3 regions of the Streptomyces sp. NPDC018000 genome follow, and region 3 is predicted to be linked to each of the others. Evidence: riboswitches for the same ligand, from Rfam matches in the RefSeq annotation. Region 3 holds a riboswitch; each other region holds the start of a gene.
What was found. A riboswitch is a leader RNA that binds a small molecule or an ion and turns the genes downstream of it on or off. The one in region 3 is predicted to bind cyclic di-AMP.

Region 1 (10,207 bases), on a different contig from region 3:
CAGTAGCCCTCGTCAGGCGGATGCCTCGGTGAGATCGGCCAGTTCCTGCTCGGTCAGCGAGAGGCCGGCGACGGCCACCAGCGCGGGCAGCTGCTCGACCGTACGGGCCGAGGCGATCGGCGCGGCGACGGTCGGCCGGGACGCGAGCCACGCAAGCGCGACGGTCGCGATCTCCGCGTCGTGCTCCTGGGCGACCCTGTCGAGCGCCGCCAGGGCCTTACCGCACCATGTCCCGTCACGATGCCGCCGGCATCGCGATCGGACGCCGCGCCCTCGGACACCCCATCAGGCGTCGGACGGCACCGCCCCCACACGACCGGAGTGATCGTGCGGGGCATCGGACCGCCCAGGCCCCACCAGGCACTCGGGGGCGTGAGGGAACCCGCCCACCCGCAACGGATCACGCCCCTGGAGGCGTGCCGCCGAACGGGACGCGAAAGCGGGAACCCAGCGCATCCAACACCGTTCGGGATGCGCCCAGAACGCAGCAGTGGGTCCAGGACCCACTCACGCGCACTGGTTAGGAACAGTGAGCGTCAGGACTGCAAGAACCGGCTCGGATCAAGCGGGCCGAAAGGCGGGCCGGCGGATCAGGGGTTGAGGCCCTTGGCGCGCAGCCAGGCCATCGGGTCGATGCCCGTACCGTCGGGGGTGTGGACCTCCAGGTGGAGGTGCGGGCCCGTGACATTGCCGGTCGCGCCGACCCGGCCGATGGTGTCACCGGTGGCGACCTTCTGGCCGACGCTGACGCCGATCGAGGACTGGTGGGAGAACGACACCTCCGTACCGTCCTCGAGCTCCAGCACCGTGTGGTAGCCGTACGAACCGGACCAGCCCGCCGACTTGATGGTGCCGCCGTGTACGGCCTTGATCGGGGTGCCGGTCGGCGCCGCGAAGTCGAGGCCGGTGTGGTGTCCGGAGGACCACATCGAGCCGGCCTGGCCGAAGGTCGAGGTGATCGTGTACGACGAGGTCGGGATGGCGTAGCTGGCGGCGAGCTTGGCAAGCCGCAGCGCCTCGGCCTTCGCCTTGGCCTTCTCCTCCGCCTTCTTCTTCTCGGCGGCGGCCTTGGCCTCGGCCGCATCCTGCTGCTTCTTGGCCTCGGCGGCGGCCTTCTCCGCGGCCGCCTTCTCCTGGGCCGCCCTGGCGTCGGCGTCGGCGGCGGCCTGCTGCTGCTCGGCCTGCTGGAGGATGCGGGCGCGGAGTGCCTCGCCCGCATCCGTCGCGCCCTGTTCGGCCTCGGCGGTAGTGAGGCCGGCAGTGGTGAGCGGGGCAGCAGCGGCGGCCTCGGCCTTGTCGTCCTCGGACTCACCGGAGAGCAGCGAGCCCACACCGGGAAGGGACTTGGCGTCGGGGAGGTTGTCCGAGATGGAGTCGGGAAGGGAGATGGAGACCGGCGGCTTGCTCTGCGCGCTGGCCATGCCGCCCGCGCCGACTGCCGCGATGACGCCCACCCCGAGCACCGTGGAGCTACGGGCAAGTCCGTTGCGCTGCTTGGCGATGCGGTGCTTGCCGCGTACGGGGCGGACGGACTCCTCGGTGGGGTTCCACTCGCCCCAGCTCCTGTCGGGCTCACCGTTGCCGTCGGAACCGAATTGGCTGCCGAACTCACCGGTGAAGTCGCCGCCCGGCTCGGTGCGGTAATCGGTGCCGTAATCGGTGCCGAACGCCGTCCTCGTCGCGGTGGTTCCGTGGTCGGAGCCGAAACCGGATCCGACGTCAGCACCGACGTCGGAACTGAACTCGGGGCTGAACCGAGAGGGGGCCTCGGGGGCAGGCTTGTTGGACGCCACGGGGGCGCACTCCTTTCCTTCCTTCTCGCCTACCGGGTTAGCTGACGGGTTCGGAGCAGGAAGGTCTCCTACGGGCGCCTCTGCCTCTCACGAGACACAGGTGTCCGATTCACCCCATGTAGATGGTTCCCCGGTTCCCTTGCGGAATTCGGCGCTCGCGCACGGTGCCGCCACTGACGACGGCTGGGACGACCGCGCTGCGTTATCGAACGTTAATAGACGCAGGGGCCTGATTCCAAGCTGTTCCCACTGATCGTTCAGGTCTTTGGCCTGGACTTTACCGGCACAACCGGGTGGAATCGGGCGAGTTGATTGCCTCTCAGTCACTACCCAGTTTCTGACGTTGCGTCAATTGTTATGCGGAGCGACGCCTTTCGATTACGTACGGTGGCGTCCTCCGCCCAAGGCCTCGTCCCAGGCCGCGCGAAGCACCCGACCCGCGCGAGTCAGCGGGCCCGCGCGATGCACCCGACCCACCCGTCACGCCTCTTCCAGGCCCACAATCCTCACGATCCTGCGCCGGTCCGGCTGCCCCTCCGCGGGACGTACGACCGCGAGCAGCGCCATGTCGTCGGTCGTCTCGCCGCCCGTGTGCAGCCGTACATCATCGGTCAGCCCGGACAGCAGTTCCTCCGGCCCCGGAAAGATCCGACCGCGCAGCCGGGCCGCCGGATCGTAGAAGACCCCATCGGCGTTCCGCGCCTCGGAGAGACCGTCGGTGTAGAGGAGCAGGGTCGCCCCCGCCGGCAGATCCCATTCGTCCGCCCGGTCGGGCCACACCCCCAGGTCCATCCCGAGCGGCAGTGCGGGCACCGAGGGCCTCAGCACCTCCAGCGTCCCGTCCGCGTACAGCAGGAGCGGCTCGGGGTGACCGCGGTTGACGATCCGCACCCGGGGCACCCCGGGCGGGATCTCGGCCAGCACAGCGGTGGTGAAACCCTCCACCGCGTCCAGCCCACCCCGCGCCCACTCCCGCGCCAGCGCCCGCTCCAGCCGCTGCGCCACGCCCTCCAGTGAACGCTCCTGCTCGGCCGCCTCCCGGAAGGCCCCGATAAGCACCGCCACCGACTCCACGGCGCCGAGTCCCTTTCCCCGTACGTCCCCGACCACCAGCCGCACACCCTGCGGGGTGTCCGACACGGCGAACAGATCGCCCCCGACGTACTCGTCCGCCTGCGCCGCCTCGTACCGCGCCGCCACATGCAGCCCGCCGATCCGGTCGGACGGCTTCGGCAGCACCGCCCGCATGGCGGTCTCCGCGATGACCCGCGCGGAGGCCACCTCCTCAATTCCGCGCCGTACGACCGTGTTGATCACGACCGCGAGGACCGAGACGGTGGCCAGGGTGAGCAACTCGATCAACGGCACGACCAACGGCAATGTGTTGCTGTACAGCCGCAGCACGGCGACAGCCAGCACCGAGGCAACGCCGATGCAGATGGTCCTGGACAGCGAGAAGAACGGCGCAGCGATCAGCGGCGCCGCCACGAACAGCGGAATGGCGGTGAAGGTCGGCGGGGTGAGGAGATCGAACGCCAGCCCGCCGAGGATCATCAGGGCGGGCAGCATACGGACGAACCGCATGGCACGGCTGTCACCGCCCTCGGTATGTCTGCCGCGCCGTTTCTGCCGCTTCCCCACCTGTGGTCTCCTGCCCGGTACCCGCGCGGCTGCGGACGGTACCGCGCCCCACTCCCAGGCTCACCGGAGCGGTGCGGCGCGGCGACTCCTCACCGGCCAATGGGGTACTTGTCTTGCGTGGTACAGCTCACACACGCACGGGCCGTCCACTCGTTGCCCCGGAACGCGACGAGGAAATGAATCAGGCCTGGCACGCTGTATGCGTGCCAGGCCTGATTCTTCAGTAGCGGGGACAGGATTTGAACCTGCGACCTCTGGGTTATGAGCCCAGCGAGCTACCGAGCTGCTCCACCCCGCGTCGGTGAATACAACTCTACGGCATGTCCGGCGCACTCATGACCACTCGGCCCATCATGACCGCCGCTTTCGGTCCGAGGCTTTCGGCCCGTTGCTTTCGGTCCGTGCGCCCGGCATGGCCTCAGGCGTACGGAAGTCACCTGGCCTCGCCGCCCTCAGTCCGTCTCGGAGATACGGGGAGTGGCCTTCCCTTTGAACGCCGGCTGCTTCATCGGGTTCGCGCCGCGCTGCAGCGCGTGGAGGATCGCCAGCCCCTGGCCGACCACGCCGGCCGCCATCTCATTGACGCCATTGGTGCCGTTGAGAACGGTGAGATCGGCCCCGGACATACCGCGGGCGGCGGCGTCGGCCAGGGCGGGCAGATTCTCCACGATGCGGTTGGCCGCGATGAGCTCCTGGTTGCCGTCGCGCAGCGAGGCGGCGCGCACGCTGTTGGCGTCGGCCTGCGCCTGAGCGAGGGTCCGCTCGGTGTACGCGCCACCGTCGGCCTCGAACTTCGCCCGGTCGCGGGCCGCTTCCGCGAGGGTGCGCTGACGGTACGCCTCGGCATCCGCCGGACGCCTGACCTCTGCTTCGAGCCGTTGCGCCGCGAGTGCGGCCTGCCGCTCGGCCAGCGCCGTCTGCTCCTCGATGACCTCCTGCGAGGCCCTGGCCTGTGCGAGTGGCCCGGCCTGCGCGGCCCGGGCGTTGTACTGCTCGGTCTCCGCGAGGAAACCGGCCCGCTTGATCGCGGTGTCACGTTCGTACTCCGCCTTGAGCGCGGCGGCCTGCTGCTCGCGCTGGCTGGCTTCCTGGTCGGCCTTGGCCTCGGCGATCCGGGCCTGGCTGGCGACCGCGGCGGCGTGCGGAGCGGCGAGGTTCTTGATGTAGCCGGTGGCGTCGTCGATCTCCTGGATCTGGAGGGCGTCCACCACGATGCCGAGCTTCTCCATCTCGCCATGGCTGCCCGCGATGACCTCCTGGGACACCCGGTTGCGCTCGCGGATGATCTGCTCCACTGTCAGTCCGCCGACGATGGAACGCAGGTGGCCTGCGAAAATCCGGCCGACGAGCTCCTCCATCTGCTCCTGCTCGGTCAGGAAGCGGCGCGCCGCGTTGGCGATGGACACGGCATCGTCGCCGACCTTGAAGACGGCGACGGCCCGGACGTTGAGGCGGATGCCCTGCTGCGTCACGCAGTCCTCGGTGATCTCCGCCTCGCGCAGCGCCAGGGAGAGCATGCGCGCCTTCTGCTTCACCGGGAGCACGAAACTGCCGTGACCGGTGACGATCCGGAACTGGGTGTCCAGCGTCTGCCCCTTGGAACCGGATATGAGCATCGCCTCGTTGGGGGCGGGAACGTGCCAGAAGAACATCGGAAGACTCCTGCCGTACGTGACTGCCCGACACGGGCATGTCATTGCTTCGGCTCAGGACGGCAGGCGCTCCACGATCACGCCGCGCGCCGAGACCACATCGATGACAACGACACGTACGTCCCTGTCGATCGACGTGGCCGACCATGCGGTGTAGGCCTCCGAGCCACCCCGTACGGCCACCAGTACTTCGCCCGGGCCACCGGGCGGAATCGGCACGGTGACGCGGCCGATCGCCCCGACCGGGCTCCGGGCGGACTCATCTGCCCTGCGCATGCGTCCTCGCGAGCGTCCCTGCGTACGCCTGGTCACATCGCCGCTCACGCCGCTCTCCGCGTCGCGTCTCACGCCGCTTCATGAACACGAGGCGACCCCGCCTCCTGGAGGCTGGAGCCTCCCTCGACATTTCCACGGTACTCCGCACCCGCCCCGGAGGATCGACCGGAAGGACGGCCTCGCGCAACAACGAGCGAGGGTAATTATGTGGTGATATGACTGCTTTACCAATTCAGTCAGCCGACGCGATGAGCTCGCAGTGACCGGGGAGCCGACAGTGGACAGTTACCCCCTGCTCAACCTCTTCTGGACCATGCTCTGGTTCTTCCTCTGGATCATGTGGCTGTTCCTACTTTTCAAGATCGTCTCGGACATCTTCCGCGACGACGACCTCAGCGGCTGGGGCAAGGCCGGCTGGCTGCTCGTGGCCCTGCTGCTGCCGTTCATCGGCGTCCTCGTGTACGTCATCGTGCGCGGCAAATCCATGGGGCAGCGGGACATCAGGCAGGCGCAGGCACGTAATGCGGCCTTCAAGGCGTACGTACGTGAGGCCGCCGGCACGGAGAAGGGCGGGCACGTCGACGACCTGGCGAAGCTCGCCGAGCTGAAGGACAGGGGTGCCCTCACGGACGAGGAGTACCAGCGGGCGAAGACGAAGCTCCTCGTCTGAGCGCGCCGGCCCCCGTCCTGGCGCTCTCCCGCAGCCGTGACGCGTATGCCTCCCTCCCCGCGCTCCGGCGAACTGGCACGGCTCCCGGACCACGGGGAGGCTTGAGACAACAGCCCACGGAGGCCGGTTCCGTCCGCGGTACTCGGAGTGCCGCATCTCGGCGAACAGGGAGATGGCGGTCCATGAACGGCAGCACACTCGACACCCTGGACTCGATGCGGAGCGCGCTGCGCGGTCCCGTCATCGGTCCGCAGGACCCGGAGTACCGAACCGCCCGCACGATCTACAACGCCATGATCGACAAACGTCCGTCGGCCGTGGTGCGGTGCCGCGACACGGCGGATGTCATGGCCGCAGTCGATTTCGTCCGGGACGAGGGGCTCGTGCTCGCGGTCCGCGGCGGCGGACACAGCGGCGCCGGCCTGTGTCTGGTGGACGACGGAGTCACCATCGATCTGTCACCCATGCGCTGGGCGCACATCGACCCCACGGCGCGAACGGCCACGGTCGGCGGCGGCGCCACGCTGGGCGACCTCGACCACGCCGCGCACGCCTTCCAACTGGCCACCCCCGCCGGAATCCAGTCGACCACCGGCGTCGGCGGCCTCACGCTGGGCGGGGGGCACGGCCACCTCACCCGCCGATACGGTCTGACGGCCGACAACCTGCTGGCCGCGGACGTGGTCCTGGCGGACGGCACTTCGGTGACGGCGAGCGGCACCACCCACCCCGACCTGTTCTGGGCGCTGCGCGGCGGGGGCGGGAATTTCGGCATCGTCACCTCTTTCACCTTCCGGATGCACCCGGTGGACACCGTGGGCGTCGCCATCACCCTCTGGCCGGTCGACCGGACCCCCGACATACTCCGCTGGTACCGCGACTTCCTGCCGAACGCCACCAAGGACCTGAGCGGCTTCTTCGCCGCGCTGACCGTGCCGCCCGGTCCCCCGTTCCCGGAGGAGATCCACGATCAGAAGGTGTGCGGTGTCGTGTGGTGCTGGACCGGCGACCCCGGCCTCTTCGAAGCCACCCTGAAACCCGTGAACGACCCCGGCCCGCCCGCGTTCCACTTCACGACGCCGATGCCCTACACCGCCCTGCAGTCCATGTTCGACGAGCTGCTCCCCGCCGGCCTTCAGTGGTACTGGCGCGGCAACTTCTTCGACCGGATCACCGACGACGCCATCGCCGTCCACGCCAAGTACACCGAGAACCTGCCCACCGATCTGTCGACGATGCACCTGTACCCGGTCGACGGCGCCGCCCACCAACTGGGCCCCGACGACACCGCCTGGGCCTACCGGGACGCGGTCTGGTCCGGCGTCATCGCGGGCATCGACCCGGACCCGGACAACGCCGAGAGGCTCAGGCAGTGGTGCGTCGACTACTGGGAGGAGCTGCACCCGCACTCCATGGGCGGTACCTACGTGAACTTCATCGGCGCGGGCGAGACCCCGGACCGGATACGCGCCACCTACCGCGACCACTACGACCGCCTCGCGGCCATCAAGCGCACCTACGACCCGCACAACCTCTTCCACGCCAACCAGAACATCGAGCCGGCGGCCTGACCCGGATGTCGCGCCGCTCGGCGTATCGGCCGTACGGCACGACCATCAGCATCGTCCTCCGCTCGGGCCGGCAGGAGCCGGCCAACGATCCCGGAAGCCCGCAGAACGGGACCAGCCCCAGATCAGATGTGCTCTGACCTGGGGCTGAGGCGTAGGCCGTGTGGGACTCGAACCCACAACCAACGGATTAAAAGTTCGAATTCAGGCGTGCCGCCGGGTGGTGCCCGGTGACGAATCTCAACTCCCGCGCAGGTCAGCAGGCCAGGGCCCCGCCATCCGGTATCGGCCCGTGTCGGCCCTCTATGGCGCGTCCGTGACCACTCCCGTGACCACGTGACCACCGCGCCGCCGACACGACGGCGGCCCCGCCACGGCGACTCCAACGCCGGACGGGGCCTTGATCCGAACCCCTTCTGATCAAGGAGTCCAGACTCATGCAGGACCGTACCCCGGACGGTGCCGTGCGCGACTTGCTCGCGGCCGTTCTCGACGCGCTCGACATCCCCGCGCCAGCTACGACCGGCGGCGCCGAAGCGTACGAACGTGTGCTGTGCGACCGCGCCATGCACGCGAAGATCGCATTGCGCGACGTTCTCGACGGCGCCCCGCTCGGCGTCGAGTGGACTAGCGCCTACCTGTGCGAACGGCTCGCCGAGCACCCGCCCACCGGCTACGTCACTGGCGAGCAGGCGCGCGCCGCCCTGGCCGCGGGCAAGACGTGGTCCGAAGCTGTCGCCCTTCCCAGGGAGGGCCAGTGAGCAGGCAGCAGCGTTTGTCCGTGCGCCGTACGGCGGACTTGGATGCCGACTTGGCCTTGTTGCAGGGGACGGGTGTGACGGCGTCGGACGTCGTGCGGCACGCGGTACGACTTCTCGCGCAGGCGCACCGATACGCCGACCAGTGTGCGCAAAGTCGCGGCGGCCATCGGCCGGCGGTTCTGTCCATCCGGACTGGTGACCTGTTCCCGGTGATGCCAGTGTTCGACGGGAGCAAGAAGGGCGTGTGACGAGGCAGGGGCCACCGGTCGAACACGGGTGGCCCCTGTCATACGTGCAGGTCAGAAGGGGGGAATGGCGGGAACACGCGAGCAGATCGCACGAGCGGTCTTGGCGGGGTAGGAGGCGGAGCGCCGACGGGAGTCACCTTTGGTATGCCCGTACCCGCGTACGTCGCTGCTCCGGTCGGCGTGGGTCCGTGGCTACGCCCGCGCACGGCCGCTAGCTGTACTGACCGGAGACGTTGATTGAGAGCAGGCCGTTCTGATCGGTCACGTGGCTGGGGTTGAGTGTCTTTCAGCCAGGTCTCTGGCGAGCTGGCTGATGCGTTTGCGGGCTGTCTGCGGGGTGAGTATCTCGATGTGGTCGCCGAATTGGAGGAGTTGACGCACTGACTCGATGTCGGGGTAGCAGACGACGACGGTGCATGATCCGTTTTCCGCATCGGAGACATCATGGATGCGTGTGCCGAGGATGCGCCGCGCCAAGTCGAGGCCATGTTCTGGCAGGCGAAAGGTCACGCTCACGCGACCTTGCCCCTCGGTGCGTTCCTTCAACGCGGCCCATCTGGTGCGGAGGGTTTCGTCTGGTCGAAGAGCAACTGGCGCGTCGAGTTGTTCGTAGGCCGAGAGTCGTTCCAGAGCGAACAGCCGACCATCGCCCCTGTGATCGGCAACGAGATACCAGCGGCCGGACTTCGCCACGATCCCGTACGGGTCGACCACCCGCGTTGAGGCCTGATTCTCGGCGCTGCGCCGGTATTGGATTCGCAGTCGGCGTCGGTGCCGCAGGGCCGATGCCAGATCGGCTACGTCGACCGCTGCCTCTGAGTCGGCAAACCATGCGGTGCTGTCCACCAGCACTAGATCCGCCAGTCGCAGCGGGCTTGGGTACTCAGGTGGTGCGGCCTGACGGGCGGCGATCTTGCGTGCGGCCGACTCCCACATCGCAGACAGGCCCATGCGCTCACGTTGCGTGCTGTCCAAACCCGCTACGGAGAGTGCTTCCAGCTCTGGTGGTTCCAGATGGGATGCGTTGAGCCGTGCACCGGGGAGCAGGACGATCCCACCGTTGCGCCCGCGTTCGGCATAAACAGGCACCCCTGCAGTCGAGAGCGCCTCAACGTCGCGCAGCACAGTCCGCCGAGACACCTCCAGACGCTTGGCCAGCTCGGCGGTGGTGATGCGCTGGCGGGCCTGCAGGAGCAACAAGAGGTGCAACAACCTTGAAGCCTTCACGCTGACCAATGTTCGCAGAAAAAGATGACAGGTTCTGTCGCGATTCGGCGATCAATTGAAGCGGTACCGAGAAATCACTGAGTTGAGGAGCGCTCTATGCCCGCACCGAACCTATTCCTGATCGGCGTCCGCGACGCCAAGTCCGCTACCACCTTCTACAGCGACCTGTTCGAGATCGAACCGACCTTCACCAGTCCCCACTACGTAGCTTTCGAGGTTGCCCCCGGCGTCCTGTTCGCGCTGTGGACCGGCTACAGCGAGCACGCGGTCCCGAACACCCCTCGCACAACCGAGGTCGGATTGATGGTGCCGGGACCACCGTCGGCAGTTGACGAAATCTTCACGAACTGGGTCTCAAAGGGAGTCCACGT
Region 2 (10,207 bases), on a different contig from region 3:
GCTCGGGCATGAGGGGCTGAGCACCTTTCGGGCGGGGCGAAGCAGGGCAGGGAAATGGTGGTGGGGGAACGCTGGAGAGGGAAAACGCGCCTACGAGCGTACTTCGAGCAGTGGGACGAGCTGCTCGGCGGGGGTCATCGAACCATGCATGCCCACCATCGCGGACTCGTGCGGCTCATTGACCGAGGCGGTGATCACCACGTCGTCGCGGGCCGCCGCGACGACGTCGCCGATCCTGCCGTGGACGCGTTCGTCGATCTTCGGGCCGAACCAGCCGGCCGCGATCGCCTCGTCCCGGCTCGCCACCCAGAACTGCTCGCCGAGCACTTCCCGCCAGACGGTCAGCACATCGTTCTCGGCCCCCGGGACGGCGTACACATGACGGGCCCGGCCCTCGCCGCCGAGCAGGGCGACACCCGCGTGCAGTTCCCAGTCCTCGTCGAAGTCGATCCGGGACTGCTCGTCGAAGGGGATGTCGATCATGCCGTGGTCGGCGGTGATGTACAGCACCGAGCGGGGCGGGAGCTGTTCGGCCAGCCGCCGGGCCAGGCCGTCCACGTACATCAGCTGTCCGCGCCAGGCGTCGGAGTCGACGCCGAAGCGGTGGCCCTTGCTGTCGACCTCGCTGTAGTACGTGTAGACGAGCGACCGGTCACCTGCGGCCAGCCGTTCGGCGGCGACGTCCATCCGCTCCTCTCCGGACAGCCGGCCGAGGAACGAGCCCCCGCTGAGCGCGATCTTGGTGAGCGGGGTCTGCTCGAAGGCGGGGGCGGAGACCTGAGCGGTGCGCACACCGGCGGCGTCGGCGAGCCCGAAGACGGTGGGGTACGGCTGCCAGGCCTTCGGCGAGGTCCAGGGCTGCCAGCGGAGCTGGTTCATCAGCTCGCCGGTCTCCGGATTGCGCGCGGTGTAGCCGGGAAGGCCGTGCTCCCCCGGCGGAAGTCCGGTACCGACCGAGGCCAGTGAGGTCGCGGTGGTGGCAGGGAAGCCCGCCGTGATCGGGCGGCCGGTGCCGCCTCGCGAGGTGGGCAGCAGGGAGTGCAGAAACGGTGCCTCGTCGGGATGGGCCTTGATCTGCTCCCAGCCGAGACCGTCGATCAGGAACACGCAGTTCCGGTCGGCGGGGGTGAGTTCGGGGATCGCGGTGGTGAAGCCGGGTACGCCCTGTCCAGCGGCGAGGGTGGGAAGCAGATCGGAGAGCGAGCCGCTGCCGTACTCGGGGACGGGGGCGGTGTCGACGGGGAGCAGAACGGGGTCCTGCCAGGCCGGCTGGACCATCAGCGGCCGGTCGCCGCGGTCGCGGCCGTGGCCTCGGAGAGCGCCTGGGCGAAGGCGAGGGTCTGACGCACGGTGTCCGGGCCGTCACCGGCCTCGCTGACCCGCAGGCTCAGATCGTCGGCGGTGGAGCTGCCGGTGTAGCCGTGGTCGGCCTCGCAGTTGGGGTCGCCGCAGGCGGCCGGCTCCAGGTCGATGCGGGAGACCGCACCCCAGCCGATGGTGAGGACGACCTCGCGGGGCAACGTGCCCGGTACGTACTTCTCGGGGTTGGCCACGACGCGGCTGACCACGACCGACGAGATCCGGTCGAGCTTGACCGACTCCGTGGAGGTGGTGGCGTACGGCGTCGGGGAGCTGGTGTCCGCATTCTGCTCGTCGGTGTGGCTGACGACGAACCGGTTGTCCGTCAGGACCAGGACCGTGACATGGCGGCGCACCTCGTTGGAGTCGAAGGTGGTCTCCTGGTGCACCAGGTACGAAGCGACCGGCTCACCGCCCACGGCGGCCTCCACCGCCTCGGCCACGAGGGCCGGGTAGTAGCCACTGCGCTCGATCGCCGCGCGCAGCCCCTGGGTCGTCGTACCGGTCTTTGCCATGAGGACCATCCTACGGGGGACGGATGACTGCCGTGGACGTTCCGCGGCAGGGTGGACCGGGCCCGAGCGGCGAAGGGACCTGGTTTCGCACCCGTCCGGCGATCGGGAACGAGACGGTGCGCTGCCGGTCAGTAATTGGGGAGGCGGCGCGGGCCGAGGTCGGTGCGGGCCGGGGGCGGCGCGAGCCGGACGCTCGCGCCGAGGACCGTCAGCCCCTGGGTGGCGACCACGACCGGTTCCAGAGCGATGGAGACCACCTCGGGATGGTCGTCGACCAGCAGGGACACCCGCAGCAGCAGCTCTTCGAGCGCCGCGGTGTCCACGGGCGCCGCGCCACGCCAGCCGAACAGCACCGGTGCCGCCCGGATGGACCGGATCAGCTCGGCGGCGTCGCGGTCGGTGGCCGGAACGAGACGGTGGGCGGTGTCACCGAGGAGTTCGGAGGGCGCGCCCGCGAGCCCGAAGGAGAGGACGGCCCCTGCCGCCGAGTCGATCGCGGCGCGTACGACGGTGTCGACGCCGCGCGGTGCCATGGCCTGGACGACGGGCTGGAGCTCAATGGGCTTGCCGAGCAGGTCGGTCAGTTCGCCGTACGCCCGGCGCAACGCGCCCTCGTTGGCGAGGTCCAGCCGGACACCGCCGAGATCGGCGCGGTGACGCAGATGGGGCGCAGTGGTCTTGAGCGCCACGGGATAGCCGAGCTGCGCGGCTGCGGCAACGGCGGCTTCCGGGTCGGAGGCCGGAAGCGTCGGTCGCACGGTGATGCCGTAGCGGCCCAGAAGTTCGCGCGCCTCGTCGTGTGCGAGCGGCCTGCCCCGCGGGTCGGGGTCGGGGCCGAGGAGGGCGTCGATCAGGCCGGCGGCACCCGGCTCGTCGATGGTGTCGTCGAGGAACTCGGGCACCTTGCCGGGCACGGCCGCCTGCCGTCTCCACTGCGCGTACCTCACCGCTTCGGCCAGGGCACGCACAGCCCGCTCGGCGGCGGGGTAGGCAGGTATCCGGCCGATCCGGATGCCGGGGCCGCCGTCAGTGCCCGCGCCGATGGGGGCGGTGGCTGTGCCGCTGCTGGTTCCGGGTGCCGAGGGGGTACGCGCAGGGTCGTGGCCGGTCGTGGTGGCGGCTCCGGCGCGCGAGGGCGTCGCGGCTGGGGAGGGCTCTGCCGAAGGATGCGGCAGCGCGACCGTGCTGGTGGCCGCGGCGAGGGCCTCCGCCAGGCCGCCGATCTCCACATGGACGACGGCCACCGGCTTGGCGGGACCGGCCGCGGCTGCCGCGTGCAGCGCGGTCGCCAGCACCTCTCCGTCGCCCGATTCCGCTTCGCCGTTCTCGCCCACCCAGGGGATCGCCGTCACGACCACCGAGTCGCAGCCCTCGTCGGCGAGGGCCTCGGTCAGGGCCTCCCGGAAGTCCTGCGGGGTGGCGGCGGTGGTGAGGTCGCGGGGCGGGCGAGGGCGCAGCCCCTCGGCCAGGCAGGCGTCGTACGTGAGCAGGCCGAGCGATTCGGAGTTGCCGAGGATCGCGACCCGCGGGCCCGCCGGAAGGGGCTGGTCGGCGAGGAGGAGACCGACGTCCACCATCTCCGTCACTGTGTCGACGCGGATCACGCCCGCCTGCCGCATGAGCGCGGAGACCGTCGCGTCCGGGACCCGGCTGACCGGCACCGCATGGCCGGGCGGGGTGGAACCGCTGTGCCGGGCGCCCTTCACCACGACCACCGGCTTCACGGCCGCGGTGCGCCGCGCGAGGCGGGTGAACTTGCGGGGGTTGCCGAGCGATTCGAGGTACAGCAGGGCGACATCGGTGTCCGGGTCCTCGTACCAGTACTGCAGGAAGTCGTTTCCCGAGATGTCGGCGCGGTTGCCGGCGGAGATGAAGGTGGAGAGGCCGGCGCCGCGCCGGTAGAGCCCGGAGAGCAGCGCGATGCCGATCGCTCCGGACTGGGTGAAGAGGCCGATGCGTCCGGGCGCGGGCGGCTCGGGGGCGAGGGAGGCGTTCAGCCGGACGGCCTCGGCGTTGTTGATGACGCCGAAGGCATTCGGGCCGACGATCCGCATCCCGTACGAGCGGGCCTGGCGGACCAGTTCACGCTGCCGCTCCCTGCCTTCGGCGCCCCATTCGGCGTATCCGGCGGAGAGGACGACCAGGCCCTGAACGCCGTGCTCACCGCAGTCGGCGACGACCTCCGGAACCCGGTCTGCGGGGACGGCGACGACCGCGAGGTCGACCGGTTCGTCGATCTCGCTGATGGAACGGTGAGCGGGGACACCGTCGATCGTGCCCTGGTCGGCGGCGAAGGCGCGGTTCACGGCGTACGTACGGCCGGTGAACCCGGCCCCGAGGAGGTTGCGCAGGACCGTGCGGCCGACCCCGCCGGGAGTGCGGCCTGCGCCGATGACGGCGACGGATCCGGGCGCGAGCAGCCGTTGCACGGAGCGCGCCTCGGCCCGCTGCTCACGGCCGCGCTGCACGGCGAGCGACTCGGCGGTCGGTTCGAGGTCCAGGGTGAGATGGACGGAGCCGTCCTCGAAGCTGCGCTGCTGGGTGTACCCGGCGTCCCGGAACACCTTGATCATCTTGTTGTTGGCGGGCAGCACCTCGGCCACGAAGCGGCGGATGCCGCGCTCGCGGGCGACGGCCGCGATGTGTTCGAGGAGCGCCGATGCCACACCCCGGCCCTGATGCGCGTCCTGGACCAGAAAGGCGACCTCGGCCTCGTCGGCGGGTACGGAGGCAGACCTGCCCCGCTCGTCGATCCGGTCGTAGCGGACGGTCGCGATGAACTCGCCGCCGACCGTGACCGCGAGCCCCACCCGGTCGACGTAGTCGTGATGGGTGAAGCGGTACACGTCTCTGTCGGACAGACGGGGGTACGGGGCGAAGAAGCGGTAGTACTTCGACTCGTCGGAGACCTGCTCGTAGAAGCTGACCAGCCGTTCGGCGTCGTCCGTGGTGATGGGCCTGATCCGGGCGGTTCCTCCGTCGCGGAGGACCACGTCCGCTTCCCAGTGGTCGGGGTACACGTGATGCGGACTCTGCTCCGGCGAGGGCTGCATGCGCAAAGCCTACGGCTCCGTCAGCGGTCGCGTAGGGCTTGGGGCCAGGGCAGTCTGAGGGGGCCGATCGGCGGTACCGCACGGGTTGTGGGCATTCCGCGGTTCGGCGGGAAAATCGCGCACCGCATGAGAGTCTGGTCTAGACAACTATTGATTCGTGAAGGGCGGAACCATGGCTGAGCGTCGCGTCAACGTCGGTTGGGCCGAGGGGCTGCACGCCCGTCCCGCTTCCATCTTCGTCCGTGCCGCCACGGCTTCCGGCGTCCCCGTGACGATCTCCAAGGCCGACGGCGACCCGGTGAACGCCGCCTCCATACTCGCGGTGCTCGGTCTCGGCGCGCACGGCGGCGACGAGATCGTGCTTGCGTCCGAGGCCGACGACTCCGAAGTCGCCCTGGACCGTCTGGCGAAGCTTGTCGCCGAAGGTCTCGACGAGCTTCCGGAAACCGTCTGAACCATTTCGCGCGAAAGAGCCGCGGCACCCTTTGTCCGGGGCCGCGGCTTTTTCGCTTCGCCAACCCGACGACCGGAGAGAATTCGGACAGCTCAAAACGGCCGACCGGCGCCTGTGCCGCGGCTCCATTGCGATGCGGTCGCCTTTCCGATGCCGGGTGGAAATCCATGAATATCTCTTGGCCACAGGACGGCTCGAGGAGCGGGTACTGCCGGCAGGCGCGGAGGCCGGGCACAGCGAAGGCCCCGGCGTGCTGCCGGGGCCTTCGAAAGGGCGCTGCGGGTGGAGCGTCGGTCAGACGTTGACGCCGTGGGCGCGCAAGTATGCGACGGGGTCCAAGTCGGAGCCGTACGACGGCGCGGTCCGGGCCTCGAAGTGGAGGTGTGGTCCGGTGGAGTTGCCGGTCGAGCCGGAGAGGCCGATCTGCTGGCCCGCCCCGACGCTCTGGCCGACGGAGACACCGATCGAGGAGAGATGGCCGTACTGGGTGTACGTGCCGTCCGCCATCCGCAACACGACGTTGTTGCCGTACGCGCCGCCCCAGCCCGCCTCGACGACCGTACCGGCGCCGACAGCGACGACGGGGCTGCCGGACGCGGCGTGGAAGTCGATGCCCGAGTGGCTGCCGGAGGACCAGAGGGAACCGCTCGACTTGTAGCCGGTGGTGACATACGAACCAGCTACCGGGAGCTGGAAGGAACCCAGGCGTGTGCGCTCGGCAGACCGGGCGGCGCGGGCCTTCTCGGCGCGCGCCTCGGCCTCCTTCTTGGCCTCGGCCTCCTTCTTGGCCTCCGCCTTCTGCCGGGCCTCCGCCTTCGCCTTCGCCGCGGCATCGGCCTGGCGCTTCTGCGCGTCGGCCTGGGCTTCGATCTGGTCGGCGACGGCGCCCTCGATGGCTATGAGCTGGTTCAGGCCGGTGTCGCTGACGGAGGGGTCCGCGGCGAGAGCCGGAGAGGCCATGCCGCCGATGACGCCGGTGGTGGCCAGGGTCGCGGCGCCGGCGATCTTCGCACTCCTGCGCGTCAGTCGACTCGGGGCACGATGCTTCCCGGTGGCACGGGTGAACGCCATGAAGCGGCTGATCCTTTCCTTCCTTCTCGCCTACCGGGTTAGCTGACGGGTTCGGAGCAGGAAGGTCTCCTACGGACGCCCCGGCCCCATCGAGGCTCAGGAATCCGATTCACCCCAGGGACTGCATGGGTCCCCGGCTCCCCAGGCTCGCGCCTGACGGGGACTCGGCGATGGCTGCCCGGTACGTCGCGGATGCGGCATACGAGTGACGGACAGCCCAGCCGACGCTAAGTGGGGTCACTTTCATTCACCAAACGGACAGGCCGTTTTGTAGCGCATCCCACAGGACAGGCAGGCAACCTCTCCACCGGAACGGACAAAAAGGAATACCCCGGCGAGATCTCACTCACAGGGGCATTCCTTTTGTCCCGTTATGCGGAAATGTGGCGGGCCGGTGGACCGGCCGGTGCGGTCGGTGCTCGGTCGAACGCGACAGTCGACCGGTGAACCGGCACACCCGACGGGCCGGCCGGCCGGTCGTCCGGCGTCCGCGGCGGGTGCGTACGACCGTCAGCCTGCGACCACCGACACCTCTCCGATGCCCAGGGCCCGGACCGGCTCCTCGATCTGTGCCGCGTCACCGACGAGGATCGTGACCAGCCGGTCACCCGGGAAGGCGTTGACCACCGCTGCGGTCGCCTCGACCGTGCCGGTCTCCGCGAGCCGGGCGTACAGCTGTGCCTGGTAGTCGTCCGGGAGGTGCTGCTCGACCTGGTCGGCGAGGGTGCCCGCGACCGAGGCCGCCGTCTCGAACTTCAGCGGGGCGACACCCACGAGGTTCTGCACGGCCGTCTCGCGCTCTTCGTCGGTCAGCCCCTCCGCGGCCAGGGTCCGCAGGACCGTCCACAGGTCCTTCAGCGCCGGCCCCGTGGACTCCGTGTCCACCGATCCGCTGATGGCCAGCATCGCGGCACCGGTCGCCCCCGAGGCGGAATCCGGGGCCGACGACCGCAGCACCTGAGCGAAGGCCCGTACGCCGTAGGTGTAGCCCTTCTCCTCTCGCAGCACACGATCCAGCCGGGAGGTGAGCGTGCCGCCCAGGCAGTATGTGCCCAGCACCTGGGCCGGCCATACGCTGTCGTGCCGGTCGGCGCCGATCCGGCCGATCAGCAGCTGCGTCTGCACCGCGCCCGGACGGTCGACGATCACCACTCGGCCGGTGTCGTCGGCGGTGATCGGCGGGGCAGGACGGGGCTCCGCGGTGTCTCCCGACCAGTCGCCGAAGGTGTCGGCGAGCAGGGCGTCCAGGTCGATGCCGGTGAGGTCGCCGACGACCACGGCGGTCGCCGCGGACGGCCGCACGTGCGCGTCGAAGAAGGCACGCACGGCCGCCGAGTCGATCCGCTCCACCGTCTCCTCGGTGCCCTGGCGCGGGCGCGACATCCGCGCTGCAGCCGGGAAGAGCTCCTTGGAGAGCTGCTTGGCGGCGCGCCGGGCCGGGTTGGCCTGCTCGTGCGGGATCTCGTCGAGCCGGTTGCGTACCAGCCGTTCGATCTCGCTGTCCTCGAACGCGGGCGCCCGCAGCGCCTCTGCGACCAGTGCGAGAGCCTTGGCCAGCCGGGAGGCCGGAACCTCCAGGGAGACCCGGACGCCGGGGTGGTCGGCGTGCGCGTCGAGGGTGGCGCCGCAGCGCTCCAGCTCGGCGGCGAACTCCTCGGCGGTGTGCTTGTCGGTTCCCTCGGACAGCGCCCTCGACATGATCGTGGCCACGCCGTCGAGGCCCTCGGGCTCGGCGTCCAGCGGGGCGTCGAGGAAGATCTCGACCGCCACGACCTGCTGGCCGGGGCGGTGGCAGCGCAGCACCGTGAGGCCGTTGGGCAGGGCGCCCCGCTCCGGAGCGGGGAAGGCCCAGGGGCGGGCGACGCCGGGGGCCGGCTGCGGGTGGTACTGCATCGAAACTCCAGTCGCGGCAGCGTCGGTCACTTGTCCGCTCCTTCGTGCGCGTCGGTGTCGTCAGTGTCGTCGGCGCCGGTCTCGGCGGCCGCTGCGTCTGCGGGCTCGGCCGATTCAACCGGCTCGTAGACCAGCACCGCGCGGTTGTCGGGGCGCAACTGGGCCTTGGCGACCGCCTGGACCTCTTCCGCGGTGACATCGAGCACCCGCTGTACGGCGGTCAGAGCGAGCTGCGGATCGCCGAACAGCACGGCGAACCGGCAGAGTTCGTCGGCGCGGCCGGCGACCGTACCGAGCCGGTCCAGCCACTCGCGCTCCAACTGGGCCTGCGCACGCTCCATTTCCTCGGGCGTGGGGCCCTCGGCAGCGAACCGGGCCAGCTCCTCGTCGACCGCGGCCTCGATCTGCGGCACCTCGACGCCGCCGGACGTCTTGACGTCCAGCCAGCCGAGCGAGGGCGCACCGGCCAGCCGCAGCAACCCGAACCCGGCTGCCACGGCCGTACGGTCACGGCGGACCAGGCGGTTGTGCAGCCGAGACGACTCACCGCCGCCGAGCACAGTCAGCGCGAGGTCTGCCGCGTCACACTCACGGGTGCCGTCGTGCGGCAGCCGGTAGGCGGCCATCAGCGCCCGCGCCGGCACCTCCTCGCGCACCTCCTCGCGCAACTGCTCGCCGATGATCTCGGGGAGCGTGCCGTCGCGCGGCGGCTGCTTGCCGTCATGGGACGCGATGGAGCCGAAGTACTTCTCGATCCAGGCGAGGGTCTGCTCCGGGTCGATGTCACCGACGACCGAGAGCACCGCGTTGTTGGGCGCGTAGTACGTACGGAAGAAGGTGCGGGCGTCCTCGAGGGTCGCGGCGTCCAGGTCCGCCATCGAACCGATCGGCGTGTGGTGGTACGGGTGGCCCTCGGGGTAGGCCAGTGCCGTCAGCTTCTCGAACGCCGTGCCGTAGGGGACATTGTCGTAACGCTGGCGGCGCTCGTTCTTGACGACGTCGCGCTGGTTCTCCATGGACTCCTCGTCGAGCGCGGCGAGCAGCGAGCCCATCCGGTCGGCCTCGAGCCAGAGGGCCAGCTCCAGCTGGTGCGTGGGCATGGTCTCGAAGTAGTTGGTGCGCTCGAAGCTGGTGGTCCCGTTGAGCGAACCGCCGGCTCCCTGCACCAGCTCGAAGTGCCCGTTCCCCTTGACCTGGCCGGAGCCCTGGAACATCAGGTGCTCGAAGAGGTGAGCCAGACCGGTGCGTCCCTTGACCTCGTGGCGCGAGCCGACGTCGTACCAGAGGCAGACCGCGGCGACCGGGGTCAGATGGTCCTCGGAGAGCACCACGCGCAGGCCGTTGGCCAGACGGTGCTCGGTCGCTGTCAAGCCGCCGGAGCCGGCCTGGGCTGTGGCCGTGTGACCCATGGGCATGTAGGTCCCTTCGATCGCGATACTGGATTTCTTGCGAGCCCTGCCACTGTAAGCAAGCGCACAGACACCTGGCGAAGTTCCCATACCGCGGAAGTTCGCGTGAAAGAGAAGCTCGTCCCCCGCGGGACGGGTCGTGAGACCACCTCGGAAGGGGCCCGGACGGCTCTTGGGACGGGTCGAGGTCGGCGATGTCAGTGCGGCGGGCCACAATGGTCCGCGTCAGAACCTGAGGTTGCCCGAACAGAATCCGTGAAGGAGTCGCAGCAGCGATGGCCCGCCGCAGCACGAAGACCCCGCCGCCGGACGACTTCGAGGAGAAGATCCTCGACATCGACGTCGTCGACGAAATGCAGGGCTCCTTCCTCGAGTACGCATACTCGGTGATCTACTCACGGGCCCTGCCGGATGCCCGTGACGGCATGAAGCCGGTGCACCGCCGCATCGTGT
Region 3 (10,207 bases):
CACCCGCCCGGCCTGCCGGTCGGCGACAACGGCCGCATGCCGCGCCTCCAGCGCGGCCAGGCGCCGGGACTTGTGGAACCACTCGCCCTTGGAGCGGTAGCCGCCTGGGGCCCGCTTCGTCCCTCGCTCGCCGATGGGGAGGGACAGGCGGTGGCGCAGCGTTCTGATCGCGGTTTCCAGTGTTTGGATGTGTGCGGCTTGGCAGCGGCGGGCCAGTGCCCACTGGTCGTGTGTGGCCTTGGTGATCGCGCCCGCAATCCGTGACGACGACAGCGGCGTCAGGTCCCGCTTGCGCGACGCCCAGGTGTCCTTGCTGTGCTCCAGACCATCCGCGCAGCGGGCTTTGAGATCACGCGAGGCCAGACGGCCCTGATGCTCACCGACCGCGCGCAGCACACTCTCGTCCCGGGGTGTCAGGTGCTTCAGACGGTCCCGGACCGCCACCCCACAAGGCCCCGGCACCATGAACGGCGCTGCCAACTCCCGGACACCCACCACACCACCCCCTCCCACAACGCCGGACACCTGCCACCCAGCCCAACGAGCAGCAGCCGCCAAGGTCACCCATTCGGCTTCAGAACCTCCGTTCCCACCCCGCGAACCCACCGCAAGGGCTCACTCCCGCTCACCACAACTCACTTCAGTGCAACAAACCGGCAGCAGCTCGAAACCCCGGCCCGGCGCATACGGGGGATTGCGCGCCGGGCCGGGGAGCTCAGGGAGGAGAGAGCCTGGACTACTTCGTCAGGTGCAGCTGCTGACCCGGGTAGATCAGGTCGGCATCCTTGACGATGTCCTTGTTCAGCTCGAACAGCTGCTGCCAGCCGCCCTCGACGTTGTGGGCGGCGGCGATCTCGCTCAGGGAGTCACCGGAGGCGACCTTGTACTCGCCGTCGCCCTTCGCGACCTTCTCGCCGGTCGGCGTGGTGACGGTCTTCTTCGGCTCGGCCTGCGGGGCGACGGAGCGGTCCGAGCGGGAGGCGGCCGGGGCCTCGGTGTGCTCGGAGCTCTTCGGCTGGGCCTGCTGCTGCGGCGCGGCCGGGGCGCTCTTCTGCTCGGTGGCGCTGGAGCTGGAGGTGGAGTTCGAGGAGGAGCCGGTGTCGACGCCCGGGTCGACACCGTCGTTGGTCAGGTTGCCGGCAGCCGCGCAGCCCCAGGCGCCCGGACCCTGCATGTCGAGGAGCTTCTCGGCGGTGGCGATCTGCTGAGCCTTGGTGGCCAGGTCGGCACGGGGGGCGTACTGCGTACCGCCGGCGGCGGCCCAGCTGGACTGCGAGAACTGCAGACCGCCGTAGTAGCCGTTACCGGTATTGATGGACCAGTTGCCGCCGGACTCGCACTGGGCGACGGCGTCCCAGGTGGCGACGGAGGCGGCGGACGCGCTGGTCGCACCCATCAGCGGTACGGCGACAGCGGTACCGGTGACACCGGCGAGCGTGGCGATACGGACAGCCTTGGACGGGCGGCGGTGCTTGCCCTTGCCGGAAAGCAGCATGGAACTTCTCCTCACCGACGCCTACGAGGTGAGCTGTCGGGTTCGGGCCAAGTGAGTTGCCCGGTCGCACGTCCTAGCACGCGACTTCACCCCAAGCCGGTCCCGATACGTCTTTCGACGATCGGGCCCAGCGCTTACCTGGGTCCCCCGCTCCTGCCTACGGCGCTATACGCGTCTGTTCCCTTCGACCGACGGCAGGATTCGGCGTGACGGTCGACGGGGCCCGCGGTGCGAGCGGTTCTGACCGTAAACATACGCAACCCTCACATTCAAAGAAGGACACATCGGACAATCAGGCCTTACTTGCATCTGAGGAACCGTCGTTTCCGCAGGTGGGAGGCGTACGGAAGGGCACCCCGGGCGCGACACGCCAGTTGACGCAAAGAGACCCATGTCTCACTTACGCATAAGCGGACATAGGTCTCTGAACTACCCCGATTTTGAGGCTCGTTTACCCGATTTTCAGACCACCCTCACTCGGCCTTCGCATCGAGATCGAGGCTCTGGCCAGGGAGGATGAGGTCCGGATCGGAGCCGACGGCATCCTTGTTGGCCTCATAGAGCGCGGGCCAGCCGCCGGGAACCTTCTGTGCGTCAGCAATCGCCCAGAGGTTGTCGCCGGGGTGCACGGTGTACGTGCCGTCGGCGGCCGACACACCCGCGTCGCGCGCGCCGGCATCGCCGCGGGAGGCGTGACGGCCCGACTCGCGGTCGGCGCCGACGTTCGCGTCCCGACTTCCTTCGGAAGCGGGCGCGCCGCGATGCTTGCCGCCGACACGGTTGGACGAATCGGAAGAGCCGGATGAATCGGGCGTCTCGGAGGGTGAGGTGGCCGACGCGGTGGCCGAAGGCTTCGTGGAGGACTTCGCCTTGTCTACAGACTTGTCGGCGCCGTGCGAGCCCTTCGAGCCGTGCGAGGCCTTCGAGCCGCCCGCACCGTCCGAGGTGCGGCCCGACGGCGTGGCATCATCGGACGGCGCCGCCGACACGCCGTCAGCCGGCTCCGCGCCCTTTGCCGTCCCGACTGAGGGGGCGGCCCCCGGGTCGACACCCGGCAGTGCCCCGTCCGCCGAGAGGCCGGAGATCTTCGCACAGCTGGCCCATGCCTGCGGGCCCTGGTCGCCCAGGACCTTCTCGGCCACGGCTATCTGCTGTGAACGGCTGGCGAGGTCGGCACGCGGGGCGTACGACTCGCCGCCGTACGCCTTCCAGGTCTCCTGCGAGAACTGCAGGCCGCCGTAGAAGCCATTGCCGAGGTCGGCGCTCCACATGCCGCCGCTCTCGCATTCGGCCACCCGATCCCAGGTCGTGGCGTCGGCCGCGTGCGCACTGGCCGCGCCCAGCAGCGGGATGGCGATGGCCGATCCGGTCACGCCCGCGGCGACGACGATGGCGGGTGCCTGACGAGGTCGGCGGTGTCTGCCGTTCGCGGAGCCCATGGGGTTGCCTTCCGTGTGACTGACGAGTGACTGGTGAATCGAACGGTGAACCTAGCGGGACTCGAACGTATGTCACAAGTCGATGCAGCGCAGATCACGCGAAAGTCACAGAGTTGACGGAGTGTCACATTGCGTCGGGAATACCCCCCGTGTGAACTCCACGGGCAATGTGCGAAGTCCGCGCATGATGAGCCCGCCACGCCACCGCAATTCGGTGGGTTCCACCGCAAGGTGCAGGTCCGGAAGTCGCTTCAGAAGCGTGGCGAGCGAGGTCTGCCCCTCCAGTCGGGCGAGCGGTGCTCCCAGGCAGGCCCGAGACTCCCGATACCGTCGACAGGTGAACCACATTCCGACTCCGGAACTCTTCTCCTGGGAGTTCGCAACCGACCCGTACCCCGCCTACGCCTGGCTGCGCGAGCACAAGCCCGTGCACTGGACGGAACTGCCTTCCGGGGTGGAGGCGTGGCTCGTGACCCGTTACGTGGACGCCCGACAGGCGCTCGCCGACGCCAGGCTGTCGAAAAACCCCGAACATCACGCGGATGACGCCCAAGGCCGCACCAAGACCGGTATTCCCGGGGAGCGCGGTGCCGGGCTCATGACACATCTGCTGAACATCGACCCGCCCGACCACACCCGGCTGCGCCGCCTCGTCTCCAAGGCTTTCACCCCGCGCAGAGTCGCCGAGTTCGCGCCCAGGGTCCAAGAGCTGGCGGACGGCCTGATCGATGGCTTTGCAGGGCGCGGCGAGGCGGACCTGATCCACGAGTTCGCCTTCCCGCTGCCGATTTACGCGATCTGCGATCTGCTGGGGGTGCCGGCCGGGGACCAGGACGATTTTCGGGACTGGGCGGGCATGATGATCCGGCACGGCCAGGGCCCGCGCGGTGGCGTCGCCCGGTCGGTGAAGAAGATCCGCGCCTACCTCGCCGAGCTGATTCATAAGAAGCGTGCGAACCTCGGCAACGACCTGATTTCCGACCTGATTCGGGCCAGCGACCACGGCGAACACCTCACCGAGAACGAGGCCGCCGCGATGGCTTTCGTGATCCTATTTGCGGGTTTCGAAACGACCATTAACTTGATCGGCAACAGCGCCCACGCCTTCTTCCGAAACCCCATTCAGCGGTCCATTTTCCAGAATGCAGTCGAGCAACGCGATGACTTGCTCCTCGATAGCGCCGTGGAGGAGCTGCTGCGCTATGACGGTCCGGTGGAGCTGGCGACCTGGCGTTACGCCACCGAGACGCTCGAAATTGGGGGACAGCCAATCCGAAAGGGCGACCCCGTGCTCGTCGTGCTCGCCGCGGCCGACCGCGACCCGGCGCGCTTCGATGACCCCGACACGCTCGACCTGTCCCGCCGAGACAACCAACACCTGGGGTACGGCCACGGCATCCACTACTGCCTCGGAGCGCCGCTCGCCCGACTGGAGGGACGCACTGCCTTGGAGACGTTGTTCCGCCGCCTGCCGGACCTTCAGCTTGCGGTGGACCCCGCTGATCTACGGTGGAGGGGCGGGCTGATCATGCGGGGCCTACGCACCCTTCCGGTGGAGTTCACGCCGGAGGCTTCGACTAGTTGATCATGAAGACGGCCCCGAGCCGCTGGGGCAACGAGGGCCGTCCGATGCCGTATCCGCAGGTCAGGGGTCACCCCCCGACGTTATCCGTTGCCCTCCGCGGCCCGGATGGCGTCCCGGTAGGCCCGGCCCGCGGCCCTCAGCGCGGCTTCGGGGTCGACGCCGTCCTGTTCGGCGCGTACGGCGAGGGCGAGGAGCTCGTAGCCGATGCCCTCGCCTGTGGGGAGCGCCACATCGAGCCCTGCGGTACGGACCCGGCCGGCCAGTTTCGCCGCGAGCGCCAGCCCGGGCTGGCCGAGCGGGACTCCATCGGTGACCGAGTCGCGCTGCTTCTCGATGGCCTTGGTCCGCAGCCAGTGGGCGTGCACGTCCTGCGGAGTCTCGGCGGTCTCGTCGCCGAAGACGTGCGGGTGGCGGTGGATCAGCTTCTCGACGAGGGTCGCGGCCACGTCGTCGACGGAGAACGGCTCCTCTTCGTCCTCCTGCGCGATCCGCGCGTGGAAGACGACCTGGAGAAGTACGTCCCCGAGCTCCTCGCGCAGCTCGACGCGGTCGCCGTCCTCGATCGCCTCGACGAGTTCGTACGCCTCCTCGATGGCGTACTTGGCGAGGCCCTTGTGGGTCTTCTGCGAGGTCCAGGGGCATTCGAGCCGGATCCGGTCCATGACCTGGACCAGATCGAGGAGCCGGGCACCCGGCAGATCGTACGAACCGGGCAGCAGCTCCAGGTCCGGCATCTGCACCCTGCCCGAACCGGCGAGCCGTGCCAGCCCGTCGGTCAGCGGCTGATTGCCCTCGCCGCCCGTGAGAACGACGACGCTCCGGCCGCCCGCGCAGGCGTCGACGAGCTCCTGCGCGGTGGGCGCGGAATGCTCGACACCGATGCCCGCCTCGCGCAGATACGGCAGCTGCGGATTGTCCTGCTCGGCGCAGAGCACCCGGTCGGCGGCGTGCAGCGTCTGCCAGGCGGGCCAGGACAGGAGCCCGGGCGCGACGCGGTGGCTGGCGGTGAGCAGGACAATGCGGCCGGGGTCTTCAGCGTTCACCGTTCGAATCTACCCGCTCGGTCGGACACCGGTATTCCGCAGCCATTCTTCTTTCGCGGCACTAGACGCCGGGCTCGGCGCCCGGCCCTGCGGGCTTGGTCACCTGGGTGATCCAGGGGGCCTTGTAGTTGGCGAGCTGGGTCTGCTTGTCGTCCCAGGCGCCGTAGCGCGGATTGACGTCGACCTTCAGTGCCTTCGACGCCTTGCTGAGCGCATCGCCGACGGCCTTCTGCCCCTCGGGCTGCTGCAGGTCGGCGCCGAGCGTCTGGGCCAGCTTCGTCAGCTGGACCTGCTCGCGCAGGACGGCGTCGATCTGGTCGGGGGCCACCCAGCTCTGCTGGAGCATCGCCGTCCGCAGTTGGGCCTCTCCGCCGGACTGGGCCGCCGCCGCCTTGCGCATCTGCTGGATCTCGTTGCGGCTGACGGTCACGCCCGCGTCCCGCGCGGCCCGGTCCAGGACCCGATCGAAGATCAGGCCGTGCAGCTTGGCCCGGCTGAGCTGTCCGGACTTGTCGATGAGCTGGGACGCGTCCTTCGAATCGCGCTGGGCCTCACGCACGGCTGCCACCTGGCCCTGCAGCGTGGACACCTCGATCCGGTCCCCGCCGACGAGGGCCGCGGCGCCCGGGTGGGGCCGGCTGCCGCAGGCGGCCAGGAGCGGGACGCCGACGAGCAGGGCGGCGGAGACGGTGAGCGCGGTGCGACGGCGGCGGTGCAAAGGAACCTCCCGGGGAGAGTTTGTGCATCAGTGCACAAGACCTTGCGTTGATCGATGTTAGGCAGTGGATGTGGTTGAGGCCACTGGTTCGACCAACGATTCGGAAGGAGTTGGGGTTGTGGGACCGTTCCTGGCCGGCTCGCAGCTCTCATGGGGGCTCCGCGGCGTTCAGGAAACGCGCTCGGCCGCCGGGACCCCGTTCTCCGGGCGCAGCATGATCGTGCGCGAGACGACGAACGTGATCGGGATGGCTGCCGCGGCCGCGACCAGCGGCGCGTACCGGCTGCTGAACCCGGCGAGGTCGACCAGCAGATAGACACCGCCGGTCGTGATGACGAAGTTGGCGGCGTTGGTGAGCGGGAAGAGCAGGAACTTACGCCAGGTGGGCCGGGTCCGGTAGGTGAAGCGGGAGTTCAGGAAGAAGGAGCCGGTCATGCTCAGCACGAAGGCGAGGGCATGCGCGGCGATGTACGGCAGCCAGTTCAGCAGGGCGAGGTAACAGCCGTAGTACGTACCGGTGTTCACGACTCCGACCAGGGCGAATCGGGCCATCTGTGCGGTGACCGTCATCGGCGTACGAACTCCAGGGGTTCCGGTATCGGCGGCGCCGCTTCGGTGTTCGTCGCCTTCACCAGGAAGTGCGGGCGGCGCTTCACCTCGTAGTAGATACGGCCGACGTACTCACCGACCACCCCGATCATCACCATCTGGACCCCGGCGAGTGCGGTGACCACGACGAGGAGGGTGACATAGCCGGGGGTGTCGACTCCTCGCACCAGAGCGACGCCGACGATCCACGCCGCATAGGCGAAGGCGACCGATAACAGCAGCATGCCCAGGTAGAGCGCGGCGCGCAGTGGTTTGTTGTTGAAGGAGAGAAGCCCGTCGAGGCCGTAATTGAGGAGCTTTCCGAAGGTCCAGGCGGAACGGCCCTGTTCGCGGACGGCATTCTCGTAACTGAATGTCGTCGTGCGGAATCCCACCCAGGCGAAAAGGCCCTTGGAGAACCGGTTGTACTCGGTGAGTTCCAGTACGGCGTCGACGGTGCGGCGGGAGAGCAGTCTGAAGTCGCCTACGCCGTCGACCAGTTCCACGTCGACCAGGTGGTTGATCAGCCAGTAGTAGGCGCGGGCGCTGATGGTGCGGGTGACGTGGTCGCCCTTGCGGGTGCGGCGGGCGATCACCTGGTCGTAGCCGTCCGCATGTTCTTCGAGCATGCGGCCCACGAGTTCCGGCGGGTGCTGGAGGTCGGCGTCCATGATGACGACCGCGTCGCCCTCGGCGTGGCGGAGGCCGGCCAGCATGGCGGCCTCCTTGCCGAAGTTGCGGCTGAAGGAGACGTAGCGGGCCCGCGCATCGGCGGCGGCCAGCTCCTGAAGGATCGCCAGGGTCCGGTCCGCGCTGCCGTCGTCGACGTACACCAGCTGGAATTCATGCCCCAGCCTGGTCATTTCGTCCGTGACGCGTTCATGGAAGCGTTCGAGGATCTCTTCCTCGTTGAAACAAGGCACCACCAGCGAGATCAGCACGGATGTACATCAGCCTGCCCACGTGTCGGAACCCGGCGCTCCATATGACCGATGGGCATCCATCAAGTGAACTGCCTTGTGTGGAGCGGAGTTTATTCGTTCTGGGCTGGCATATTCCTGCGTATGCCGACTTCCCGTCCCCGCCTGTGCGCGGGCTCGCTCGCCGCGCTGCTCACCGCCGCGGCCGTCTGTGCGGGTGACGCCTGGGCGCGCAGCTTTCCGTTCGGGCCGCACACCCGGAGCGTCAACGACCTGGGCAATCAGTTCGTGCCGTTCCACGCCCGGCTGTGGGACCTGCTGCACGGCAGCGCCGACGGCGGCGTGCTGCTCAACTGGTCGTCCGGGTACGGGACGAGCTTTCTGCCGGATCTCGGCACCTATCTGACGAGCCCGTTCGCCCTGCTCGTCGGGGTCTTCCCGCGCGACCGGACGGACCTCGCGGTCTATGTGGTGACGGTCCTGAAGATGGCGTCGGCCGCGGCGCTGATGGCCCTGCTGCTGCTGACGCTGCGCGGCGGGCACTGGTGGGCGGCGGGGGTGCTCGGTGGTTCGTACGCGCTGTGCGGCTGGTCGGTCATCGAGGCGTCGTACAACCCGATGTGGCTGGACGGTCTGGTCGCTCTGCCGCTGCTCTGCCTGGTCGCCGAGTGGGCCCGTACGGGACGGCATCGCATCGCCGCGCCGGTGCTCGTCGCGGTGGTGTGGGTGGCCAACTTCTACACGGCCTACATGGCGACGCTCGGAGCCGCTCTGGTGCTTGCGGTCCGGCTCTTCACGGAGCGGGAGGGCCGGCGGGCGGTGGGGCTGGTGCGGGCGGTCTGCACGGTCGGGGTGGGTGTCGGTCTCGCGGCGCCCGTCCTGATCCCCGTCTATCTGGGGACGAAGCACGCCTATCCGGGCTGGGACCGGACGTTCGCGCCCGCCGCCTGGCCCGATGTGCTCGCGCGGCTGCTGCCCAACACGTACAGCTTCTTCACCCCGGCTCTCTTCCTCGGCACGGGCACCCTGCTCCTGGCCTGTGCGCTGGCCTTCCAGCGGTCCGTGCCCCGGCGCGAACGGTGGGCGTGGACGGGACTGGTGGCAGGGGTCGCGCTGTCGTTGCAGTGGGGGCCGACGCATCTGCTCTGGCATGCGTTCGCCACACCCAACGGCAGCCCTTACCGGCAGACGTTCGTGCTGGCCGGGCTGGTGGTGATCGCCGCCTGGATCTCGGTCTCGTACGACCGGCCGGGGTGGCGGGCGCTGCTCGGCGGGGGCGCGGTGCTGGTGCTGATCGCGGCCGGGGCGGGCTTCAGTGACCTGGTCACCCGGTGGACGTATCCGCTTTTCGCGGCCGGTCTGGTGGCGGCGGTGGCCGCTCTGCTGCTGGTCGGGCGTGGCCGGAGGTTCGCGGTGCTCGCCGCCGTGCTGCTGATCGGTGCACAGGCCGGGCAGGCCGCCGCGACCACCTCGTTCGCCGACCGGCGGAAGCTGGACCGGCTCGACCACTACGCGCCCTGGGGCGAGCGGCAGCGGATACAGGCCGCCGCCGTCGCGGGCGCCGACGGCTGGCCGCGCTACCGCACCGACCCGGGCCGGGAACAGACCACGGCGAACGATCCCCTGCTGGTGGGCGGCCAGGGCGCCGGGTACTACAGCAGCCACATGCCCGCCGTGCTGACCCGCACCCTGCGTGCGCTGGGCGGCGGGTGGACGTCGAACGGCCGGGCCGTGCAGAGCCTCGACAACCCCGTCACGGACGCGATCTTCTCGGTCGGTGCGCGGGTGCGCGGACCGCGCGATCCATATCAGGTGTGGAACGCCCCGGACGACCGGCCGGTGACGGTGAGCCGTGAGGCGGCGCCGCCGCTGGTGACGGTCCGGCCGCCGGGCGGGCCCGTGCCGTACGGCCGGTCGCCGTACCGCAACCAGGAGGCGCTGCTGGGCTCGACGGTGTACACGGTGCCGACGACGGTGCTGCGCGCGGCGGGCGGTGGCACGGTGACGGACCGGGGCGCGTACGACTACCGGGTGCGGCACGGTACGTACACGCTGACCGCCCACTGTCCGGCCGCCTCGGAGGCGTATCTGTGGGCGCCCGACCTGTTCGGTTCGGCACGGCTCGGCAAGGGCCCGGAGGTCGAACTCAAGGGGCTGCTCCCGGCGCGCCGCGCCCCGATGGAGCGCCTGGGGACGGCGGCCGGGAGCGCGCCGGTGGTGGTCACGCTGACCTCCGTACGCGAAGGGACCGTGCCGCACGAGGCGATCGGCTGCCTGGACCGGGCCCGGCTGGCCTCGGCGGTCGCCGGGCTGAAGCGCACGGGGGCGACCGCCGTCCATGTCACCGCCGACGGCATACGGGCCGAACTGCCGCCCGGCAGCACCGGAACCGTCGTGATCGCCGCGCCCCGGATCGCGG

Region 1: it holds a riboswitch for cyclic di-AMP, as region 3 does, so the genes downstream of both, ACH4EW_RS04535 (M23 family metallopeptidase) here and ACH4EW_RS18935 (transglycosylase family protein) in region 3, are expected to answer to the same signal.
Region 2: it holds a riboswitch for cyclic di-AMP, as region 3 does, so the genes downstream of both, ACH4EW_RS14015 (M23 family metallopeptidase) here and ACH4EW_RS18935 (transglycosylase family protein) in region 3, are expected to answer to the same signal.

The regions. Positions count from the first base shown of each region.
Region 1 covers NZ_JBIRGM010000002.1:18,965-29,171, forward strand. Annotated here, with positions in the region: gene ACH4EW_RS04520 (PrsW family intramembrane metalloprotease) at 1-6, shown strand, start outside; partial or broken gene ACH4EW_RS04525 (aldo/keto reductase) at 13-219, opposite strand; partial or broken gene ACH4EW_RS04530 (IS200/IS605 family accessory protein TnpB-related protein) at 222-524, shown strand; gene ACH4EW_RS04535 (M23 family metallopeptidase) at 591-1,793, opposite strand; cyclic di-AMP (ydaO/yuaA leader) riboswitch at 1,805-1,957, opposite strand; gene ACH4EW_RS04540 (PP2C family protein-serine/threonine phosphatase) at 2,274-3,377, opposite strand; tRNA gene ACH4EW_RS04545 (tRNA-Met) at 3,659-3,732, opposite strand; gene ACH4EW_RS04550 (SPFH domain-containing protein) at 3,887-5,086, opposite strand; gene ACH4EW_RS04555 (hypothetical protein) at 5,141-5,362, opposite strand; gene ACH4EW_RS04560 (SHOCT domain-containing protein) at 5,640-6,032, shown strand; gene ACH4EW_RS04565 (FAD-binding oxidoreductase) at 6,215-7,603, shown strand; gene ACH4EW_RS04570 (hypothetical protein) at 8,038-8,361, shown strand; gene ACH4EW_RS04575 (hypothetical protein) at 8,358-8,609, shown strand; partial or broken gene ACH4EW_RS04580 (Rmf/CrpP fold protein) at 8,734-8,850, shown strand; gene ACH4EW_RS04585 (helix-turn-helix transcriptional regulator) at 8,871-9,836, opposite strand; gene ACH4EW_RS04590 (VOC family protein) at 9,933-10,207, shown strand, end outside.
Region 2 covers NZ_JBIRGM010000004.1:537,804-548,010, forward strand. Annotated here, with positions in the region: gene ACH4EW_RS13990 (thymidine kinase) at 1-10, opposite strand, end outside; gene ACH4EW_RS13995 (alkaline phosphatase family protein) at 91-1,278, opposite strand; gene ACH4EW_RS14000 (DUF5998 family protein) at 1,278-1,874, opposite strand; gene ACH4EW_RS14005 (GNAT family N-acetyltransferase) at 2,003-4,927, opposite strand; gene ACH4EW_RS14010 (HPr family phosphocarrier protein) at 5,100-5,381, shown strand; gene ACH4EW_RS14015 (M23 family metallopeptidase) at 5,676-6,452, opposite strand; cyclic di-AMP (ydaO/yuaA leader) riboswitch at 6,465-6,632, opposite strand; gene ACH4EW_RS14020 (M16 family metallopeptidase) at 6,963-8,345, opposite strand; gene ACH4EW_RS14025 (M16 family metallopeptidase) at 8,372-9,760, opposite strand; gene ACH4EW_RS14030 (DNA topoisomerase (ATP-hydrolyzing) subunit A) at 10,030-10,207, shown strand, end outside.
Region 3 covers NZ_JBIRGM010000008.1:14-10,220, forward strand. Annotated here, with positions in the region: partial or broken gene ACH4EW_RS18930 (IS200/IS605 family accessory protein TnpB-related protein) at 1-498, opposite strand, end outside; gene ACH4EW_RS18935 (transglycosylase family protein) at 737-1,495, opposite strand; cyclic di-AMP (ydaO/yuaA leader) riboswitch at 1,499-1,670, opposite strand; gene ACH4EW_RS18940 (transglycosylase family protein) at 1,969-2,934, opposite strand; partial or broken gene ACH4EW_RS18945 (cytochrome P450) at 3,040-3,243, opposite strand; gene ACH4EW_RS18950 (cytochrome P450) at 3,272-4,519, shown strand; gene ACH4EW_RS18955 (nucleoside triphosphate pyrophosphohydrolase) at 4,600-5,562, opposite strand; gene ACH4EW_RS18960 (SurA N-terminal domain-containing protein) at 5,624-6,280, opposite strand; gene ACH4EW_RS18965 (GtrA family protein) at 6,449-6,850, opposite strand; gene ACH4EW_RS18970 (glycosyltransferase family 2 protein) at 6,847-7,809, opposite strand; gene ACH4EW_RS18975 (YfhO family protein) at 7,933-10,207, shown strand, end outside.